Linked DNA regions of Sphingobium yanoikuyae. The protein of the gene in region 3 interacts with the protein of the main gene of each other region in a pairwise test. Links are inferred from orthologs where the notes say so. Each region holds a gene or a part of one and is shown on either strand. Other genes may lie near its edges. The genes, in order: HH800_RS23160, dnaQ and dnaE.

Region 1 (6,536 bases), 2.1 Mb from region 3 along the record:
AGCTGCCGCTGTCGGCGATCGCGACAAAGGCACGGAGCAGGCGCGGATCGAGCATGGCATTCCATTTGGATCATGAATGATTGCTATTCATATATGTTGTTTGTGGATGATGCAGCCCCTGCCTATCCTGCGCGCCGCACAAGAACCGGGGATTTTCATGAAGACGCTTCTCGCCGCGCTGCTGGCCGCCACTGCCCTGTTGCCCCTGCCCACCGCAGCGAAGGCCGCGCCGGCCCGCGCCGACCTGCTGATCCGCCATGCGACGCTGGTCGATGTCGAGCATGGCCGCCTAGTCCCCGATCAGGCGGTGGCGACCAAGGGCGACCGCATCGTCGCGGTCGGCGACGACGGCACGATCGCCGCCGCCTGGCGCGCGGGCAAGAATGTCGAGGCCAAGGGCCGCTATCTGATCCCCGGCCTGTGGGACATGCATGTCCATTTCGGCGGCGGGCCGGAGCTGATCGAAGAGAATAAGGCGCTGCTGCCGCTCTATATCGCCAACGGCATCACCACCGTGCGCGATGCGTCGGGCGACCTGCCCTATGATGTGCTGCGCTGGCGCGGCGAGATTGCCGACGGGCGGCTGTTTGGCCCGACCCTGCTGAGTTCCGGCCCCAAGATCGAGGGGATCAAGCCGGTGTGGAAGGGCGCGCTGGAAACCGGGTCGGAGGCCGATGTCGACCAGGCGATCGCCAAGCTGAAAGAACTGAACGTCAATTTCGTCAAGATCACCGACAGCACCCTTAAGCCCGATCTGTTCCTCTATGCCGTGCGCCAGGCGCGCGGCGCCGGGCTGCGTGCGTCAGGCCATATCCCGATGGCCTTGACCGTCGGCCAGGCGATCGACGCCGGGATCAACTCGATCGAGCATATCGACTATGCCCACAAGGCGGGCGTGAAGGACGAGGCGCGGATCACCGCCGATTTCGCCGCCGGCAGGATCGACCGGGCACAGGCCAGCGCGCAACTGGATGCCGGCTTTGACGAAGCCACCGCCATGGCGGCCTATCGCGACATGGCGGCGCGCGGCGTGTTCGTGACGCCCACGCTCAGCATCTCGCGCACCGTCGCCTATCTCGACCAGAACGATCACAGCGCCGATCCCGAACTGGCCTATATCGGCCCGCGCCTGCGCAAGACCTATGACTGGCGGATCGAGCGCGCGGCCAAGGCGACGCCCGAGCAGATCGCCCAGCGCCACGCCATTTACGAGCATAATGCCGCGATCCTGCCGCTGTTGCAGCAGGCCGGTGTGACGATCATGGCCGGCACCGATGCGGGCTTCCTCAACAGCTTCGACTATTCCGGCTTTGCCCTGCACCAGGAACTGGCGCTCTATGTCGATCGCGGCCTGACCCCGGCCCAAGCGCTGGCCAGCGCCACCCGCGCCGGCCCGGCCTGGTTCGGCCTGCTCGACCGTTATGGCGCGGTGGCGGAAGGCAAGCAGGCGGATATGGTGCTGCTGACCGCCAATCCGCTGGAGGATATCCACGCCACCAAGGCGATCGACGCGGTGATCCTGCGCGGCACATTGCAGGACCGGGCCAAGCTCGACGCGCTGCTGGCAGAGACGAAGGCGAAGGTCGCCGCCTGGAACGCAGCGACCCGGCCCTGACGGATCAGCCGCGCATCAGCATGTCGGCCGGCACCGGCAGCATGTCGACCTTGCCGGTCGCCACGTCATAGACGGCGGCGACCACCTTCAGCGCGCCCGCCTTCACCTTCTCCTCGATCACCGGTGAGGCGTTGACCAGAGTCGCCGCCTGCACCAGCGCATTGGTGCGGGTGACGATCGCCGCATCCTTGCTGCGGGCGAGATAGAGGGCGGGCAGGATCGCGGGGAAGAGCGCGCTGATCTGGCCCGGCACCTCGGGATTGTCGATCGCCGCCTTCACCGCGCCGCAATTGCTGTGGCCCATGACGACCAGCGCCTTCAGCCCCAGCACCGCCACGCCATATTCCAGGCTGGCGACGATTTCCGGCGTGGTGATGTTGCCGGCGATGCGGGTGACGAACAGCCGGCCGATATATTCGTCGAACACCATCTCCACCGGCACGCGCGAATCGGCGCATGACAGGACGCCGACCACGGGCCATTGGCCCTCGGCCGCGCGCGCCTTGATGATCGACAGGTCCTGCAGATGGGCGGTCGGCTTGCCGGCGACGAAACGGGCATTGCCGGCCATGATCTCGGCCAGGGCGGCGTCCGGCGTCATCGACGCATCCGGGCCGTCGGCGGGGGGCGCCGCCATCGCGGGCACGGACGGCAGGGCGGCCATGGCCACCCCGCCCGCCATCGTCATCGCTGTCAGAAAGGCGCGGCGGGAGGGCGCGGCGCCATCCTCCTCCTGCGTCCCGTGCGGCTGGTCATGCATGCCATCGACGTCCGAACACATGGGTCTGTCTCCCTGTGATGAGGAGGCATCATGATGCCGGACCGGTTTGCGCAGGGCAATGGAAAGACCAGGATCAAGAAGCAGAGCCTAATTCACGTCATCGGTAGAAGCGCAAGGCGCTTCCACCTCAAACGATCAGGCTCTAGATCAAACCACCGCCGACGATCCGATGGAGCCCTGCTTGCCCGACACCCGACTTGGCCATCCCGTCTATCGCGACATGCCGACCACCATCTTCGAGCATATGTCGGCGCGCGCGCGGGAAACCGGTGCGATCAATCTGGGGCAAGGCTTTCCCGAGGGGCCGGGACCGCAGGCAGTGCTGCAGGCGGCGGCGGACGCGCTGCTGACCCGGTCCAGCCAATATCCGCCGATGCCCGGCCTGATCGAACTGCGAACGGCGCTGGCCGATCATTATGCGCGGCGCCAGGGGCTGGACCTCAGCCCGCAGGAAATCGTCGTCACATCGGGCGCGACCGAGGCGATCGCCGCCAGCCTGCTGGCGCTGGTGCGACCGGGAGACGAGGTGCTGATGCTGGCGCCGCTCTATGACGCCTATCTGCCGCTGGTCGAGCGGGTCGGCGGCGTGGCCAGGGTGGTGAAGCTGACCCCGCCCGACTGGCGCGTCACCCGCGACGCGCTGGAGGCGGCGATCACGCCCCGGACCCGCATCCTGCTGATGAACAATCCGGTCAATCCGACCGGCATCGTGCTGCGTGAGGCGGAACTGGCGCTGCTGGCCGACCTCTGCACCACCAATGACCTGATCGCGCTCTGCGACGAGGTATGGGAGGAAACCGTCTATGACGGGCTGCCGCATCGCCCGCTGATCGGTTTTCCCGGCATGCGCGAGCGCACGGTCAAGATCGGGTCGGCGGGCAAGGTCTTTTCCGTCACCGGCTGGAAGGTCGGCTGGATGTGCGCCGCGCCGCCGATCGCCACCCTGCTCGCCCGCGCCCACCAGTTCCTGACCTTCACCACCCCGCCCAATCTGCAATGGGCGGTGGCGCAGGGGCTGGGCTGGCCCGATGATTGGCTCGGCAACCAGCGCACCGCCTATCAGGCGTCGCGCGATCGGCTGGCGGCGGGGCTCATCAGGGCAGGCTATGTCGTGCAGCCCAGCGGCGCCACCTGGTTCCTGTCGATCGACCTGCCCGCGTCGGGCATCGCGATGGACGATGTGACCTTCTGCAACCGGATCATCGACGAAGCCGGGGTGGCGGCGATCCCGATCTCCGCCTTCTACCCCGACGATCCGGTCACCCATCTGGTCCGTCTCTGCTTCTCCAAGTCGGACGCGACGCTGGATCAGGCGATCGAGCGGCTCGCCGCCTTCCGCGCGAGCCTTGGCTGACGCAGGATCGCCGCGCCCAGAATCAGCATGACGATCAGCAGAAGGCTTTGGGCGGCGAGGAAGGGCGGCTCCGTGCCGGTCGGCGCCAGCCGATTGAGCGCCGGCACCTTGAGGAAACCCTGTACGACCAGCACGAACAGGTTGAGCCACAAAGCGATGGTCGCGGTCACCGCATAAATGCCCCGCGCCCGGCCCCGCAGGCCAAGGCCGTAAAAGGCGGCGAAGGCGATAATCAGTACCAGCGTGGAGAGGATACCGACGCCGATCGCCGGGGTGAAGCCGCGAAAGGGAAAGAGGAAGCCGGTCAGGCTGGTGAGCAGGGTCGTCACCAGGAACAGGCCCTGCACTTTTGGCAGGACATGCCCCTTTGCCATGGCCGGCAGGGCGACAAGGCCGCTGGCGATGCCGATCAGGCTGATCGCGACATGCAGGGCGATGAAGGCGGGAATGGAAAGACCGAGGATCATGATTTTTCTCCTAGTTTCCAAAAACCCGTTCGGTTCTCGACAAGCTCGAACCGAACGGGGGTGGTTCACACCCGGTAGCGGGGCGCCGCATCCTTGAGCGACAGGTTGGGCCGAAGCGCGGCCCGCGCGGCGAGATAGGCATCGAGATCGGCATTGTCCGGCAGGGCGGGGATGGTGATCGCCTCGCCCAAGTCGAGCCCGGCCAGCGCCGCGTCGACCATCACCTCGACATCCATCACCATGTGCGGCGGCAGGCCGGCGATCTGTTCCGCCGTCCAGATGGCGGTGCGGGTGATGCCGGGCAGCACTGCCTGCACCTTCACGCCCTTGCCGCCCAATTCGACCTGCAGCGCTTCGGTAAAGGCCAGCACATAGGCCTTGGTCGCGGGATAGACGGCGGTGAAGCCGTCCGGCATCAGCGCCGTGACCGACGTGATGTTGATCAGCGTGCCTGCGCCCTTCGCCGCCAGCCGCGGCGCAATGGCGCGGGACAGCCGCGTCACCGCCAATATGTTGAGGTCGATGAGGCCGGTGAGATAGGCCGGGTCGGTTTCGACAAAGGCCTGCTCCCCGGCGATGCCGGCATTGTTGACGAGGCCGGTGATCGCGTCATCGTCGCGCAGCCGCGCCTCGACCCGGGCCAGATCATCGACCTTGGCCAGATCGGCGGCGATCACCTCGACGCTGACTCCGCTGTCGGCGCGCAAGCGGGCGGCCAGCGCCTCCAGCTTCTCGGCGCGGCGGGCGACAAGGATCAGATTGGCCCCGCGCCTGGCGAAGCGGTCGGCATAGACGGCGCCGATACCGTCCGACGCGCCGGTGATGAGGATGGTGTCTTGAGTCATGGGATGTCTCCTGTCCTTCACCCGCCGTTCGGTCCGAGAAGGCGTATCGAGAACGGGTTCTCGACAAGCTCGAACCGAACGGAGGTAAGTGGTTGATTGTCAGCCGTTGATGAAATCGAGCAGGTCGGCGTTGAACCGGTCCTGGTGAGTCTGCGTCAGCCCATGGTCGGCGCCTTCATACACGATCAGCACTGCATCCGTAACGACCTTGACGGTCGACAGGGCCGCCGCGCCGATCGGCACGATCTGGTCGTCATCGCCATGCAGGACCAGCGTAGGCACATCGACCTTCGCCAGGTCAGCGTGGAAATCGCTTTCGGAAAAGGCGCGGATCGAGTCGAGCTGCCCCTTGAGGCCGCCCATCATCCCCTGCCGCCAGAATTCTTGCACGATGCCTTCGGAGATGACCGCGCCCTCCCGGTTATAGCCGTAGAAGGGGACAGTCAGATCCCTGAAGAACTGGCTGCGATTGTCGAACGTACCCTTGCGGATGCCGTCGAACACGTCGATCGGCAGGCCGCCCGGATTCGCTTCGGTCTTCAGCATCAGCGGCGGCACCGCACCGATCAGCGCCAGCTTGGCGACCCGGCTGGTGCCATGGCGGCCGATATAGCGGGTGACTTCGCCGCCGCCGGTCGAATGGCCGACCAGGATGACGTCGGACAGGTCCAGCGCCGCGATCAGATCAGCCAGATCGTCGGCATATTGGTCCATATTATTATTGTCCCACACCTGGTCCGACCGGCCATGGCTGCGGCGATCATGGGCAATGGTGCGGAAGCCCTGATTGGCGAAATAGACCATCTGCGCGTCCCAGGCATCGGCGCTGAGCGGCCAGCCATGGGAGAAGATGATCGGCTGGCCGTCGCGCGGTCCCCAATCCTTGTAGAAGATGCGGGTGCCGTCCCTGGTGGTGACATAGTTGCTCATGTGAAATTCCCTTCTTCTGTTCCAGAAGGGCGTCCTTCACGCCCTGTGCTTGCACTATTAGGGCCGATGGCGGAGGATCGGGATTGGCGGTTCCGACATTAAGCGGGCCGATTCCGACAAAGGACCAGGATATGGCCGACAGCAGCCTTCCGCGCGCCGAAGTGGGCATATTGCTCTACCGCAACTGCCAGCAGGCGATGGTCCACGGCATGACCGACCTGATCGACATTGCCGGGCAGTTCTCGGTCCAGCATGGCGGCCCGGTGGTGCACGTCAGCCATTGGCAGATGGGCGATGACGGCTGTTTCAGCCGCAGCTATGACACGCATGAAGGATTGGGCGGCACGCCCGACATCTGGCTGGTCCCCGGCCGCCTGACCGGCGTGCCCGAGGCGGAGGAAGCCGCGCCCTATGCCCGCTGGCTGCTCGATCGCCATGCCGCCGGGGCGACGCTCGCCTCCAATTGCGGCGGCGCCTTCCTGCTGGCGGCAACCGGCCTGCTCGACGGCCGCCCGGCCACCACCCACTGGTGGTTCGCCGACGC
Region 2 (6,573 bases), 1.7 Mb from region 3 along the record:
CCGCCATCATCAACCTGTTCAACGACCGCGAACTGGCGGAAGGAAATGAAGCATGATCGTCCTAGCCTCGCAGAGCGCCAGCCGGCGCGCCATGCTGAGCGCGGCCGGCGTGCCGTTCGAGGCGCTGTCGCCGGGTGTGGATGAAGAGGCCGCCAAGGAAGCATTGCGCGCCGATGGCCATGACGGCCGCGCGCTGGCCGATGCGCTGGCGGAGCTGAAGGCGCTCAAGGTGTCGCGCCGGGTGCCGGGCGCGCTGGTGCTGGGCTGCGACCAGACCCTGACTCTCGACGACGGGACGATGATCGACAAGGCGGTGGACAGGGCGGATGCCGCGCGCATCCTGCGCCTGCTGTCGGGCCGGGTCCATCATCTCCACAGTGCGGCGGTGATCGTGCTCAACAATGAACCGATCTGGCGCCATGTCGAGCGGGTGCGGATGACGGTGCGGACCCTGTCCGACGGATTCATCGACTCCTATCTGGAGGACGACTGGGACGAATGCCAATGGTGCGTTGGCTGCTACCGGATCGAGGGGCCGGGCGCGCAATTGTTCGCGAGGGTGGAAGGCAGCCAGTTCGGCATCCAGGGCCTGCCGCTGCTGCCGCTGCTTGACTTCCTGCGCATAAGGGGCGTTCTGGCGTCATGACCGACAAGCTCCCCTATGCCGAGGTGATCGGCGATCCGATCGACCACAGCAAATCGCCCCTTATCCACAATTTCTGGCTGCAGGCGCTGGATATCGAGGCGGAGTATAAGAAGACTCATGTGACGCCCGAGGGGCTGTCCGCCTATTTCCTGCAGCGCCGGGCCGATCCCGACTGGCTGGGCTGCAATGTCACCATTCCCCACAAGATCGCGGTGATGGACTATACCGACGATCCGGGTGGGGTGCGCGACCGGATCGGCGCGATGAACACCATCGCCAGCGAGACCGCAGGGCCGCTGATCGGCACCAACACCGATGCCGGCGGGTTCCTGCAGCCGCTGCTGCGCGACAAGTGGAAGGGGCGCCATGCGGTGCTGATCGGCGCGGGCGGCGCGGCGCGGGCGATCCTGTTCGCGCTCACCAGCCTGGGCGTACCGGACATCACGATCATGGCGCGCGACCCGGCCAAGGGACAGGCGCTGCTCGACCGGGCCGGGGTGAAGGGCAAGGTGATCGGCATGACGGATGCGCTGCCGGCCGCCGACCTGCTGGTCAACAGCACGTCGCTGGGCATGGTCGGCCAGCCGGCGCTGGATCTGGACCTGTCGCCGCTGCCGGCGAGTGCGACCGTCTATGACATCGTCTATGCGCCGCTGGAGACGGGCTTGCTGAAGGCGGCGCGCGACCGGGGCCTCAAGACGCTGGACGGGCTGGAAATGCTGATCGGCCAGGCGGCGCTGGCGTTCGACATCTTCTTCGATGCGGAGGCACCGCGCGAACTGGACGCGGAACTGCGCGCCCTGCTCACGGCGGCGGACTGAACGGCGACGGGGTGAAGATCTACGGCCTCACCGGCTCGATCGGCATGGGCAAGTCGGCGGTTGCAGCGATGTTTCGCCGCGAGGGCGTGCCGGTGTTCGATGCCGATGCCGAGGTGCATCGGCTGCAGGGGCCGGGCGGCCGGCTGATCCCGGCGATCGAAGCGCGTTTTCCCGGCACCACTGGGCCGCAGGGCGTTGACCGGACGAAGCTGGGCGCAGCGGTGTTCGGTCATCCCGCCGAATTGAAGGCGCTGGAGGCGATCGTCCATCCCGCCGTGGGCGAGTCGCGTCGGCGATTCCTCAAACGCCATCGGTCGCGCAAATTCGTGATTCTGGACGTGCCTCTGTTGTTCGAGACGGGTGGCCACCGGCGCATGGCGGGGATCATCGTCGTCAGTGCGCCCGCCTGGAAACAGCGGCGGCGGGTGCTGGCCCGGCCGGGCATGACGGTGGCAAAATTTCGTAGAATCCTGCACTTGCAGCTGCCCGATGCTGAAAAGCGGCTAAGGGCAGACTATATCATCAACACGGGTACGACATTTGCCGCAACCCGAGCACAGGTCAGGCGTCTGGTCGCTTGCCTTGGCGCCCGGACAGGCAGATAAGTAGAGTCATAGAGAGTCGGTTCAAAAGGGCGATGCGCGAGATCATTTTCGACACCGAAACGACGGGATTTGATCCGGCATCCGGCGATCGGCTGGTCGAAATCGGGTGCATAGAGCTTATCAATCGCGTGCCGACCGGCCGCACCTTCCACGCTTATTATAATCCACAGCGCGACATGCCCTCCGCCGCCGAGGCGGTGCATGGCCTGTCGAGCCAGTTCCTGTCGGACAAGCCGTTGTTCCGCGAGGGCGTGGCTGAACTGATGGATTTTCTGGAGGACAGCCCGCTGGTCGCGCACAATGCGCGCTTCGACTTCGGATTCCTCAATCACGAATTGAAGCTGTGCGCGCGCGACGCCGTGTCGATGGACCGGATGATCGACACGGTCGCGATTGCCCGCACCCTGCATCCCGGCGCCAAGCACAGCCTGGACGCGCTCTGCACCCGTTACGGCATCGACCGCAGCCATCGCGTCAAGCATGGCGCGCTGCTCGACGCCGAACTGCTGGCGCAGCTCTATGTCGAATTGACCGGCGGCCGTCAGATCGGCCTGGGTCTTGCACAGGAGGAAGAGAAAGAGATCGTCAGGGTGGAACTGACGGAAACCGCCGTTGTTCGCCCTGTTCGTCCCGCGCGCGTCTTCACGGCGAGCGCGGAGGAGCTGGAGAGGCATGCCGCTTTCGTCGCGAAGCTGGATAAGCCGCTCTGGCTCGAGGAGGCGCCGCCGGCCTGAACCTGCCGGCGTTTGCCACGTGCCAACCGGGCCGCTGATCCGGCGTCCCGGCAAGAATAAGGAGAAGGCATATGGATATCCGTGTTTCCGGGCATCAGGTCGAGACGGGCGAAGCGCTCAAGCAGCACGTCAGCGACCGGCTGGAAGCGATAGCCGAGAAATATTTCTCCCGCACGATTTCCGCCCAGGTGACCTTCCGACCGGCCCCGCATGGCGCCTTCCATTGTGATATCGTCTGCCATGTGATGACCGGCCTGATCCTGAAGGGCGCCGGCGAGGCGCAGGAGGCGCATCCCGCCTTCGACCAGGCATCGGACCGGATCGAGAAGCAGCTGCGCCGCTATATGCGCCGCCTGAAGGATCGCAGCATCCAGGCCGCCGCTGCCGAGGCGCAGCGCGCCAATGGCTATAGCGTCGATGATATCGACGGCGCGGGCTATACCATCTTCGCCGGTGCCGCCGACGAGGAGGCCGAAGTGGCCGATGCTCCCCTGATCGTCGCCGAAACGCGGGTCGATATTCCCGAGGCCAGCGTGTCCGACGCGGTGATGATGCTGGACCTGCGCAACACCAATGCGCTGCTGTTCCTCAATGCCGGGACGTCGGCCTATAATATGGTCTATCGCCGTCAGGACGGCACGATCGGTTGGGTCGAGCCGCGCGGCTGACCCCCTGCCAAGCCGGGCCGCCTGTTGACCTCCGGGTGCAGGCGGCCTATGGGGCCGGGCTTTAGTTTCTCCGAGCAACGCGCATTTTTTTCGACAGGCTGGGCGCGCCTCGGCTGCCCCCGGAAGTAAAATGGTGCATTTCAACGATATTGTCTCGCCGGACGCGCTGGCCACCGAGGTGACGGTGAACGGCAAGAAGATGCTGTTCCAGAAGATCGCGGCTCTGGCGGCGCAATCCTATGGCGTCGATGCCGAAGCGGCCGCCGACGCGCTGCTGGAGCGCGAGCGTCTGGGCTCCACCGGCTTCGGTGGCGGCGTTGCCATTCCTCATGCCAAGCTGCCGGGCCTCGACCGCATGTGCGGCGTGGTCGTGCTGCTCGATCCGCCGGCGCCGTTCGACGCGGTCGATGATGCGCCGGTCGATGTCGTGTTCGCGCTGCTTTCGCCGCAGGACAGCGGTGCCGAGCATTTGAAGACGCTGGCGCGTGTATCGCGCTATCTGCGCGATGAGGCGCAGGTGACGCGCCTGCGCGGTGCCAAGTCGGCCGAGGCGCTGCACGCGCTGCTGGCCGGTGGTGAGGCGCGTGACGCCGCCTGAGGCCGCCGCGCTTGCCAGTGGCGAGGCGGCGCATTTTCGCGCGCTGGAGCATCTCTATAACAGCGCGCCGATCAACGACCTGTTCCTGTCGAACCTGCGCGTGCCGGAACCCGGCCGGTCGGTGATCGATTTCGAGGTCGACGAGCGGCATTTCCATGCCGCCGGCGCGGTGCATGGCACCGTCTATTTCAAGATGCTGGACGATGCGGCCTTCTATGCCGCCAACAGCCTGGTCAGCGATCGTTTCCTGCTGACCACTGCCTTCAACCTGCTGTTTACCCGGCCGATCGGCCCCGGAAAGCTGCGCGCCGAGGGACGTTGGATCAGCGGCAAGCGCCGCGTCTATGTCGCCGAGGCGAGCATTCTCGATTCGGACGGGGAAGAAGTGGGCCGGGGCACCGGCACCTTCATGCGATCGCAGATTCCGCTGTCATCGCTGCCGGGATATCATGGCTGAGGAGAGTCCGGCCGCGCGGCTGACCAGCGCGATGCTGGTCGGCGCGCTGGTGAAGCGGGTGAATGCCGCCGGCGGTTTTGCCATGATATTGGCCAAGGGCGACGAGATGAGCGGTGTCATCCTGGTCCAGGTGATGGACAAGGGACGGGAATCCGCAATTTTCGAACGGGTATCGAACTTTCGCGGCGGCCATGCATTGATGCGCTGTGGACCCCCTGCGGAAGAGGGGCCGGAGGCGTTCGCCGCCTATGCCGAACGCCGACGCAGATCGGACCCCGACCTGTGGCTGGTCGAGCTTGATATCGCGGATGCGGAACGGTTCGCCGCTGAAACGATCTGCTGATCGTTGACTCCTTGCACGCGCGCGGGCAATGGCGGCCGACGCTGAACGCGCAGGTTGCCTGCATTCGTCCATGGGGGGCGGGCCGGTAAACACGCAGACGGGGGGCGGCCGAACGTCACAGAATATCGGTTACAATCGACGTTTCTGGCCAATAACCGCACGATTTTGAGCAATAATGAGTTTTCGTCTGAAGGCCGCGATCATCGCGGCATTTACGCTGTCGGCCGCTGCGGCTATTACGGCGTCGGACATGTCGAGCGCCAGCGAGGCCTCCCTGTCCACGGTTTCTCTTCCGGAAACCGCTGCGCTGACTAGCGCACCCACGGCCGGCACCAAGCCCGCCGTCGTTTTCGCTGCGCCGCAGGAAGTCGCGCAGTCGCTGGATTCCGGCCCCAAGGCTGGCAGCAATTTTTCGACCGATATCGAGTCCAAGGCCGAGACCCTGGCAGCCCTGGTTGATGCGCAAGGCGCTCCCGAGGATGTCGAAGGCGACATGAAGTGCCTGGCCGGTGCGGTCTATTTCGAATCCAAGGGTGAAACGCTGGAGGGCCAGCTGGCCGTTGCCCGCGTCATCATCAACCGCGCCAAGTCGGGCCGCTTCGCCAGCAGCCTGTGCGGCGTCATCTATCAGCCGAGCCAGTTCAGCTTCGTGCGTGGTCACGGCATGCCGCCGATCAACATCGCCAGCGATTCCTGGCGCGAGGCGGTTGCGATCGCGCAGATCGCCCTGGACGACAGCTGGGACAGCCAGGCCGAAGGCGCGCTGTTCTTCCATGCCCGCCGCGTGTCGCCGGGCTGGGGCAAGACCAAGCTGGCGTCGATCGACAATCACGTCTTCTATCGCTGATCCGCGCTCACCGCGCGACAGTGACGCCCTTTTGAAGGCCGGTTCGGACCCCATGTCCGAATCGGTCTTTTCTTTTGTTCCCTTCCTGTTCTAATCTGGTGCCATGACCATCCAAGACGCCGCCCAAGACCTCGATCGCTGTTCACCGCTGACCGACGGGACCGCGCTGGCGGTTGCGCGCGGCACGCTGCGCCTGTTTCATCGCCATGACATGAACGGCATATTGGAAGTGCCGTTACCCAATGGCCGGCGGGCCGACATCATGGCGATCGACAGCGCCGGGCGCCTGACCATCGTCGAGATCAAGTGCAGCCGGGCGGACCTGCTGGGCGACATGAAATGGCCGGATTATTTCGACTATTGCGACCGCTATTTCTGGGCGGTGCCATCGGGCTTCGACACCAGCCTGTTCGACAGCGAGGCGCTGTGGCCGGCCCGCACCGGCCTGATCGTCGCGGACCAATATGATGCCGAACTGGTGCGCGCCGCGCCGTTCGAGCCGCTGGCCGCCGCCCGGCGCAAGGCAGAGACGCTGCGCTTCGCCCGCCGCGCCGCCCGCCGCCTGTCGGCGCTGGCCGACCCGGATTATGCGGCGGAACTGGGCTGGTAAGGGTTAAATAAAAGGGCGGCCTGGCCGCCCTTTTTCATATCAGAAGACCGGACCCTGGACCGGGCCCTTGGGCGTGGCATTGCTGGCCTTGGCGGAATCGAGCGCTTCGACCAGACCCGGCGTGCGGCTGTCGCGCTCGGCATAGTCGCGGGCGGACATGCCGGCGATGGTGTCGCGCTTGTCCGCATTGGCGCCTTGCGCCACGAGCAGGCGGACCAGGCCGATGTCGCGCAGCTGCACCGCG
Region 3 (7,750 bases):
GGGCATGGTTGCGTTCCGCCTCGTCCACCAGCGCTTCGAACATGGCGTCGAAATGGCGGCGGTTGGGCAGGCCGGTCAGCGCGTCGGCCATCGCCATTTCACGCAGCGCGTCGCGCAGGCGCAGATTGGCGAGCGCTAGGCCGATATTCTCCGCCAGCATCTCCAGATATTTTTCGGCCCGATCGAGATGTTCGGCGTCCATCTCGCGGGTCTGCTCGAAATAGAGCAGGCCGATGCTTTCCCCCTGTGCCGCCAGCGGGATGCAGATGGTCGGGACGGCGGTTTCGCCTTCCAGATGCTCGCAGGCAATGTCGACCATGCCGCCGCGCGGCTTGTGGACCTGGCCGCGTCGCAGCGCCCAGCAGGCCGAGGCCGGGAAATCGTTGCGCGACTGTTTGGGATCGAGCCAGTCGCAGGCCTGCAGCATCATGTTGCGGCGAATGTCGTGGATATAGAGGCGGCCAGGGAAGTCGGGCGTGATTTCCGGGGTGAAGCGGCGTACCACCTCGACCAGATCGGCGGTGCTGTCGCAGCCCTGCAGGCGCTGGGTCATGCGCGACAGCAGGTCGCGCATGGTGCGATCGACATCGCGCTCCTGCTCCAGACGCTGCCGCTCAAGGCCATTTTCACGGAAAATACGGATCGCCTGCGCCATGTCGCCAATCTCGTCCACCTGCGGGAAGTCGGGCGGGATCGCGGCAAAATCCTGCGCGGCAAGACGGGTGACGACATCGCTCAGCCGCACGACGGGATGCAGGATGCGCTGCTTCAGCACGAAATAGAGGACGCACAGGAACAGCAGGGCGGTGACGCCCAGCATGATTTCCGACATGGTCCGCCACTGGCGCGCGGTATCGGTCGCGCCCTGCACCGCCGTGTCGGTGCGATGGTCCAGCATATATTGGAAGCGGCCGACCTGCGCCGCCACCCGGTCCAGTTCGCGGCCATATTCGTCGCCGAAGAGGATGGTGCGGGCGGTCTTGTCGTCGCCCGCCTGCGCCGCCTTGATCGCGACATCCTGCTCGTCGGACAGGGCGTCGGCCCACTGGATCGCCTGGCGCAGCGCGTTCAGCTCATTTTCGTTGGCGCCGGCATCCTTCAGATGCTGGATGCGATCCTCGACGGAACGCAGCGCTTCCTTCTCGCGGCGATAGACGACCAGATGGCTGGGATCGCCCGAAATCACATAGCCGCGCGCCTGTTCGGTCAGGCGATAGACATCCTCCTCCAGGGTGGAGGTCAACTGGTCGAAACTGGCGCGCTGGGCGACCGCGGCGCGCTCGCGCTGTTCCGCGCCGGACGCGAACAGCATCGTCGTGCCCGACGCCAGAGTGAGCAGGACGGTGGCCCCATAGGCCCAGTTGGTGATCGTGGATAAACGCATGATGGCGCCTAACCTAGGCCCGATAGCTTGGCAATTCGTTACGCGGGCGACCTCATGACATTGCCTATTTTGCGGCGAGCGCGCTCAGTCGGTCGAGATCGAGGGCGTTCACTGCGGCCTTGAGCTCCCCGATATCGGCGACGGTGCCCTCCGCCTCGACCATGAAGCGGTCGGCCAGCGTGGTCGCATATTTGCCGTGGCGGCTGTCCTTGTCCCATTCCTCGGTGACGATGCGGCCGTCGATCGTCTGTGTGCGCTCATAGCCGCTGGCGGTCTGGCGGTTCGACTGGACGTTGAGCGCCGCGCCGATCCCGGCAAAGGCGCCGGCCACCGCGATGTCGTTCACCTCCAGCTCGATCTCGTCGTCGCCGGCACGATAGCGGGCGGAGGCATGGGCACCAGCGGACATGCCGCTGCTCTCAATCTCGGTGCGGGTGAAGCGGCCGATCTTCTCGGGCAGCAGCGCCTGCAGCACATCGGGCGCGATCGCGGCGGAGCGGCCGTTCTTGGTCGCTTCCTCCATCCGCTTGGCGGCCTGTTCCATCTGCTTGGTGGCGGCGTCCATCTTGTCGACGTCGATCTTGCCGATGCCCGGCACCATGATGTCGGCGCTGATATCGTCCGGGTCGGTATGGCCACCCAGCAGGCCGCTGAACGGCATGGCGAGCAGGCTGGCGAGGATGAAGAGCAGCGCGCCCGCGACCATGGTGACGATGGTGTAGGGCAGCGCCTTCTGCTCTGGCACCTTCATCAGGCGCGGCAGGCCGAGATAGAGGAGGTAGAGGCTGTAAAGTCCGAGCAGGCCGAGCATGCCAAGGCCCGGCAGCAGCGAGAAGATGTCGGCCAGCCAGCCAGCGGTCGCCGAATAGGCGGAAATCTTGAACGCCTTCAGCTTGTCACGCTGGCCGCCGAAGCTGGGGGCGAGGAAGTTGATGATGATCGCCAGCACGGCGAGGCCGATCAGCGACAGGACATAATGGGCGATGGCCATGCCGATCGCGCCGATCAGCGGCGGGCGCCAGGTAATGCCGAACAGGCCATGGCCAAAGACCTGTCCGCCGATCAGGGTCGCGAGCGGCGGGATCGCCGCCAGGATCATGGCATAGCCGGTATAGATACTGCCGATGCTGGCCGGTTCGGCCTCGATCACCGGCCATTCGTCCCTGGGGCGCAGGATGATCGCCTTGGCCCGGTCGGCGATGCCGGGCGGGGTGGAAACCGGGTTGCTGTCCGACATGACCGTTCTCCCTGTTCTCTGGCCTATCCTCTGGCCCGTTCTTTGGGCGCGATAGGATCAGCAAGCGCAGCCCTTGGCAAGCGACAAGTGGTGATCTTGTCCACAGCTTTTCGCCGGGCGGGACTGGCGCGCGGGCGCGGGCGTCGTTAGATTGCCGCGATGTCTCATTCCGCCTTCGTACCGCTGCGCATCTTTTCGTCCTTCACCATGCTCGAAGGGGCGATCGACCCCAAGAAGATCGCTAAGCAGGCCAAGGCCCTGGGTTTTCCGGCGGCGGCGATCACCGACCGCAACGGCCTTTATGGTTCGATGGCCTTTTCCGACGGCTGCAAGGGCGAGGGCGTGCAGCCGATCGTCGGCGCCATGCTGGGCGTGGTGCGGCCGGGTCGGCCATCCAACGCGCCGGCGGTGCATGACTGGATCGCCCTCTATGCGCAGGATGCGGGCGGCTATGACAATATCTGCGCGCTGGTGTCGATGGCGCATCTCGACCGGCCGCTGGAGGAAGTGCCGCATGTCACGCTCGACATGCTGGAGGGGCGGACCGATGGCGTGATCGCGCTGACCGCCGGCGGGGAGGGGGCGATCGCCCGCCTGTTCGCCGAGGATCAGCCCGACGCTGCGCTGGCCTATGCCGACCGGTTGCAGGCGCTGTTCCCCGATCGGCTCTATGTCGAGATTTGCCGCCGGCTGGACCCGGTCGAGGGCAAGGCGGAGCCGCAACTGCTCGACCTGGCCTATGACCGCAATCTGCCGCTGGTCGCGACCAACCCGACCTGCTTTGCCGAGCCGGAATTCCACGCGGCGCATGACGTGATGCTGTGCATCGCCGATGGCGCCTATGTCGAGACGCCCGACCGTCGCACCAGCTCGCCCGACGCCTGGATGAAGCCGGCGGCGGAGATGAAGCGGCTGTTCGAGGATCTGCCCGAGGCGCTGGCCAACACGCTGGTCGTGGCCCAGCGCTGCGCGGTGATGGCGCCCAAGCGCAAGCCGATCCTGCCGAGTCTGGCCGGCGATATCGAGGGCGAGGGCATCATGCTGCGCGACCAGTCGATCGCGGGGCTGGAGGCCCGGCTGGAGAAGGCCGGGATCATCGCGGACGAGGCGCGCCAACCCTATTTCGAACGGTTGAAGTTCGAAATGGACATCATCATCCAGATGGGGTTCCCCGGCTACTTCCTGATCGTGGCCGACTTCATCAAATGGGCCAAGGATCATGATATTCCGGTGGGGCCGGGCCGTGGTTCGGGCGCCGGGTCGCTGGTCGCCTGGGCGCTGACCATCACCGATCTCGATCCGTTGCAACTGGGCCTGCTGTTCGAGCGCTTCCTGAACCCGGAACGCGTCTCCATGCCCGACTTCGATATCGACTTCTGCGAAACGCGGCGCGGCGAGGTGATCCGCTACGTGCAGCAGAAATATGGCAGCGATCATGTCGCCCAGATCATCACCTTCGGTAAGCTCAAGGCCCGCGCCGTGCTGAAGGATACCGGCCGCGTGATGCAGATGAGCTATGGCCAGGTCGATCGCCTCGCCAAGCTGGTGCCCAACCATCCGACCGATCCCTGGACGCTGGAGCGATCGCTGAACGGCGTTGCCGAGTTCAAGGCGGAATATGACAATGACAATCAGGTCAAGCGCCTGATCGACTATGCGATGAAGCTGGAGGGCTTTCCGCGCCACAGCTCCACCCACGCGGCCGGCGTGGTGATCGGCGACCGGCCGCTGAGCCAGTTGGTTCCGCTCTATCGCGATCCGCGATCCGACATGCCGGTGACCCAGTTCGACATGAAGTTCGTCGAGGGTGCGGGCCTGGTGAAGTTCGACTTTCTCGGCCTCAAGACGCTGTCTGTGCTGCAGAAGGCAGTGCAACTGCTCAAGGGGCGCGGCGTCACGGTCGATCTCGACACGCTCGCCTGGGACGATGCCAAGGTCTATGAACTGCTCCAGCGCGGCGACACGGTCGGCGTGTTCCAGCTGGAATCCGAAGGCATGCGCAAGACGCTGGCCGCCGTGCGCCCGACCAATTTCGGCGACATCATCGCGCTGGTGTCGCTCTATCGTCCCGGCCCGATGGACAATATCCCGATGTTCGGGCGCCGCAAGAACGGCCAGGAAGAGATTGAATATCCGCACATCCTGCTGAAGCCGATCCTCGAAGAAACCTATGGCATCTTCGTCTATCAGGAGCAGGTGATGCAGGCCGCGCAGATCCTGGCCGGCTACTCGCTTGGCGACGCCGACCTTCTGCGCCGCGCCATGGGCAAGAAGGTGAAGGCGGAGATGGACGCGCAGCGATCGCGCTTCGTCGAGGGCTGTGCCAAGAGCGACATCAAGCCGGCCAAGGCGAACGAGCTGTTCGACTTGATCGACAAGTTCGCCGGCTATGGCTTCAACAAGTCGCACGCCGCCGCCTACGCGCTGCTCGCCTATCAGACCGCCTGGCTGAAGGCCCATTATCCGGCGGAATTCTATGCCGGGTCGATGGCCTTCGATATCCATCTGACCGAAAAGCTGACCGTCTTCGTCGACGACATGCGGCGCATGGGCATGACCTGCCTGCCGCCAGACCTCAACCAGAGCGAGGCCGACTTCACCGTCGAGGCGGTGCCGTTCGAGGGGGATGACCCGCGCCTGGGCTTTGCCGTGCGCTATGCGCTGGGCGGCCTCAAGGGCGTGGGCGAGAAGGCGATGGAGCAGCTGGTTGCCGAGCGCGAAGCCAATGGTCCGTTCAAGCATCTGGATGATCTGGCCGACCGGATCGAGCCGCGCCTGCTCAACCGGCGCCAGCTCGAAAGCCTGGCCGCGGCCGGTGCGTTCGACACCATCCATGCCGATCGGGCCGGGGTGCATGCGGCGGCCGAAACCCTGTTGAGCGTCGCGGCAAGCGCGGCGCAGGCGCGCGAGAGCGGGCAGGGCGGCCTGTTCGGCGATGTCGAGACGGCCCATGCCGACGTCCGCATCCCGCCGCATCAGGCCTGGACCGTGTCGGACCGGATGGCGCAGGAAAAGGAGGCGTTCGGCTTCTATTTCTCGGCCCATCCGGTCGACCGCTTCCGCCATCTGGCCGATGCGCGCGGCGCGAAAAGCTATGGCGAAATCTGTTCCCAGCCAATGGGCATGCCCAATGCCGAAGGACGGGTGATGGGCATCATGGCGGCGATGGTCGAGGATGTTCGCTGGCGCGAGACGCGGCGGGGTGCGCGCTATGCCAACGCCACCTTCTCCGACCAGAGCGGCCAGTTCCAGGCGAGCTGTTTCGACGAGGATGCCTGCAAGCAGATCGAGGAACTGGCGCGCGAGGGCGATTGCGCGCTGCTGCATGTCGAGCTGGATCGCCTGCCGGGCGAGGAAACGCCGCGCGTCACCGTGCGCCGGATGGAGCCGTTCCGCGAGATCGCCAACGTGTCGCGCATGGAGCTGGTGCTGGACATCGAGATGGTCGAGGCCGTCGCCAAGCTGGCCGCGATCCTGTCCGGCAGCCGGGGCGGGCGGTGCGAGGTGTTCGTGCGGGCGCCGATCGGCGATGGCAAGGCGGCCCGCGTCTTCCTGGGCGACGACTTCACGCTGGGCGCCGATCAGGTCGACGCGATCAGCGGCATTGCCGGGCTGACCGTCCATAATCTGGCGCGGATGGAGGCGAAGTCGGACGGCTATCGCACCCGCCATCGCCGATCGGCCATGCGGCTGGTCGGCTGACCCCGCCCGTTTTCCCAGTCCGAGGAGAAATCTGTGTCCGAAGCGACCCTGGCCCTGGTCCATGCCTATTATGACGCCTTCAACCGGCAGGATGCCGAGGGGATGCTGGCGCTGCTGGCCGACGATGTGCGGCATGAGCCGAGCCAGGGCGCGGCCCGTATCGGCAAGGCAGCCTTCGCCGATTTCCTGGCCCATATGAACATTTGCTATGCCGAGACGGTGATCGATCCGATCGTGCTCGCGAACGCGGAAGGGACGCGGGCGGCGGCCGAGTTCATGCTGGATGGCCGCTATCTGATGACCGACGAAGGCCTGCCGCCGGCCGTCGGCCAGACCTATCATCTGCGCGTCGGCGCCTTCTTTGATATCGGCGAGGGCCAGATAACGCGCATTTCCAACCATTATAATCTGGCCGACTGGATCGCGCAGGTCGATCGGGTCTAAGCCTGCACCCGCCCCATTGCCGTTCCATCCCGAGGTATCCTTGACCCACATTCGCGTTGCCGCCGCCCAATATCCGATCGAGCAGATGCAGAGCTTTGCCGCCTGGCAGGAAAAGCTGACCCGCTGGGTGGAGGAGGCCGCCGTGCTGGGCGCGACGCTGGCGATCTTCCCCGAATATGCGGCGATGGAGCTGGCCGGGATCGATCCGGAGCGAGCGGCGGACCTGACCGCCTCGCTCGACCTGGTTATGCAGTTTGGCGAAGCCCATGACCGCCTCCATGCCGAGCTTGCGGCGCGGCTCGACATCATGATCCTGGCGGGTAGCCGGCCGGTGCGGGAAAGCGACGGGCGGATCGTCAATCGCGCGCGGCTGTTCTGTCCCGACGGCACCACCGGCCATCAGGACAAGATCATGATGACCCGGTTCGAGCGCGAGCGCTGGGGCATCAGCGGCGGCGACAGCATCAACCTCATCCACACGCCGATCGGGCCGGTCGGCATATCGATCTGCTATGATGTCGAATTTCCGATGATCGCGCGGGCGCAGGCGGAGGCCGGCGCCAAGCTGATCCTGACGCCATCGGCCACCGACACGATGCAGGGCTATTGGCGGGTGCGGATCGGCGCGCAGGCGCGGGCGATGGAAAATCAATGCTTCGTCGTCCAGTCGCCCAGCGTCGGCATGGCGCCCTGGCTGCCCTGCATGGACGAGAATTTCGGCGCCGCCGGCGCCTTTGGTCCGCCCGATGGCGCGATGCCCGACGATGGCGTGATCGCGTTGGGGCAGGCGAACGGCCCGGCCTGGGTGGTGGCGGACATCGACCTTGCCATGGTCGACGCGCTGCGCGCCGACGGCACGGTGCTGCCCTTCCGCCACTGGCCCGAACAGCATGTGCCCTTCCACATCATCCAGAATGGCGCGGGATCGGACGTGATCGCGCAGATGGCCAGCGATGCCGCGCGCGACGATGCGCCGGCCGCGC

The links.
Region 1: the proteins of dnaE (region 3) and HH800_RS23160 interact in binary tests that used the Escherichia coli proteins (3 or more experiments, as listed by UniProt). The link is inferred for Sphingobium yanoikuyae from one-to-one orthologs.
Region 2: the proteins of dnaE (region 3) and dnaQ interact in binary tests that used the Escherichia coli proteins (3 or more experiments, as listed by UniProt). The link is inferred for Sphingobium yanoikuyae from one-to-one orthologs.

Annotation. Positions count from the first base shown.
Region 1 is NZ_CP053021.1:4,808,939-4,815,474, reverse strand. Bases 1,796-4,657 are described here. They hold HH800_RS23160 (aminotransferase), read left to right. Parts: upstream 1,796-2,565; coding sequence 2,566-3,750; downstream 3,751-4,657. Other genes in these bases: HH800_RS23150 (SDR family NAD(P)-dependent oxidoreductase), read right to left, coding at 4,283-4,657; HH800_RS23155 (hypothetical protein), read right to left, coding at 3,705-4,217; HH800_RS23165 (carbonic anhydrase), read right to left, coding at 1,796-2,396. Also shown: HH800_RS23175 (LysR family transcriptional regulator), read right to left, coding at 1-55; HH800_RS23170 (amidohydrolase family protein), read left to right, coding at 158-1,615; more of HH800_RS23165, read right to left, coding at 1,620-1,795; more of HH800_RS23150, read right to left, coding at 4,658-5,062; HH800_RS23145 (alpha/beta fold hydrolase), read right to left, coding at 5,162-5,992; HH800_RS23140 (GlxA family transcriptional regulator), read left to right, coding at 6,124-6,536. UniProt on the Escherichia coli protein: Shows aminotransferase activity with methionine and histidine as substrates, and to a lesser extent also with phenylalanine.
Region 2 is NZ_CP053021.1:4,354,368-4,360,940, reverse strand. The notes cover bases 1,057-3,955. They hold dnaQ (DNA polymerase III subunit epsilon), read left to right. Parts: upstream 1,057-2,104; coding sequence 2,105-2,806; downstream 2,807-3,955. Other genes in these bases: HH800_RS21025 (PTS sugar transporter subunit IIA), read left to right, coding at 3,605-3,955; hpf (ribosome hibernation-promoting factor, HPF/YfiA family), read left to right, coding at 2,878-3,474; coaE (dephospho-CoA kinase), read left to right, coding at 1,479-2,072; aroE (shikimate dehydrogenase), read left to right, coding at 1,057-1,467. Outside these bases: HH800_RS21055 (pyruvate, water dikinase regulatory protein), read left to right, coding at 1-56; HH800_RS21050 (Maf family protein), read left to right, coding at 53-646; more of aroE, read left to right, coding at 643-1,056; more of HH800_RS21025, read left to right, coding at 3,956-4,072; HH800_RS21020 (PaaI family thioesterase), read left to right, coding at 4,059-4,529; HH800_RS21015 (DUF1491 family protein), read left to right, coding at 4,522-4,872; HH800_RS21010 (cell wall hydrolase), read left to right, coding at 5,048-5,719; HH800_RS21005 (MmcB family DNA repair protein), read left to right, coding at 5,823-6,329; HH800_RS21000 (ankyrin repeat domain-containing protein), read right to left, coding at 6,369-6,573. UniProt on the Escherichia coli protein: DNA polymerase III is a complex, multichain enzyme responsible for most of the replicative synthesis in bacteria. The epsilon subunit contain the editing function and is a proofreading 3'-5' exonuclease.
Region 3 is NZ_CP053021.1:2,671,126-2,678,875, reverse strand. Bases 2,448-6,523 are described here. They hold dnaE (DNA polymerase III subunit alpha), read left to right. Parts: upstream 2,448-2,780; coding sequence 2,781-6,323; downstream 6,324-6,523. Other genes in these bases: HH800_RS13105 (ketosteroid isomerase-related protein), read left to right, coding at 6,357-6,523; HH800_RS13115 (Yip1 family protein), read right to left, coding at 2,448-2,621. In the rest of the region: HH800_RS13120 (diguanylate cyclase), read right to left, coding at 1-1,384; more of HH800_RS13115, read right to left, coding at 1,449-2,447; more of HH800_RS13105, read left to right, coding at 6,524-6,767; HH800_RS13100 (carbon-nitrogen hydrolase family protein), read left to right, coding at 6,808-7,750. UniProt on the Escherichia coli protein: DNA polymerase III is a complex, multichain enzyme responsible for most of the replicative synthesis in bacteria. This DNA polymerase also exhibits 3' to 5' exonuclease activity. The alpha chain is the DNA polymerase catalytic subunit.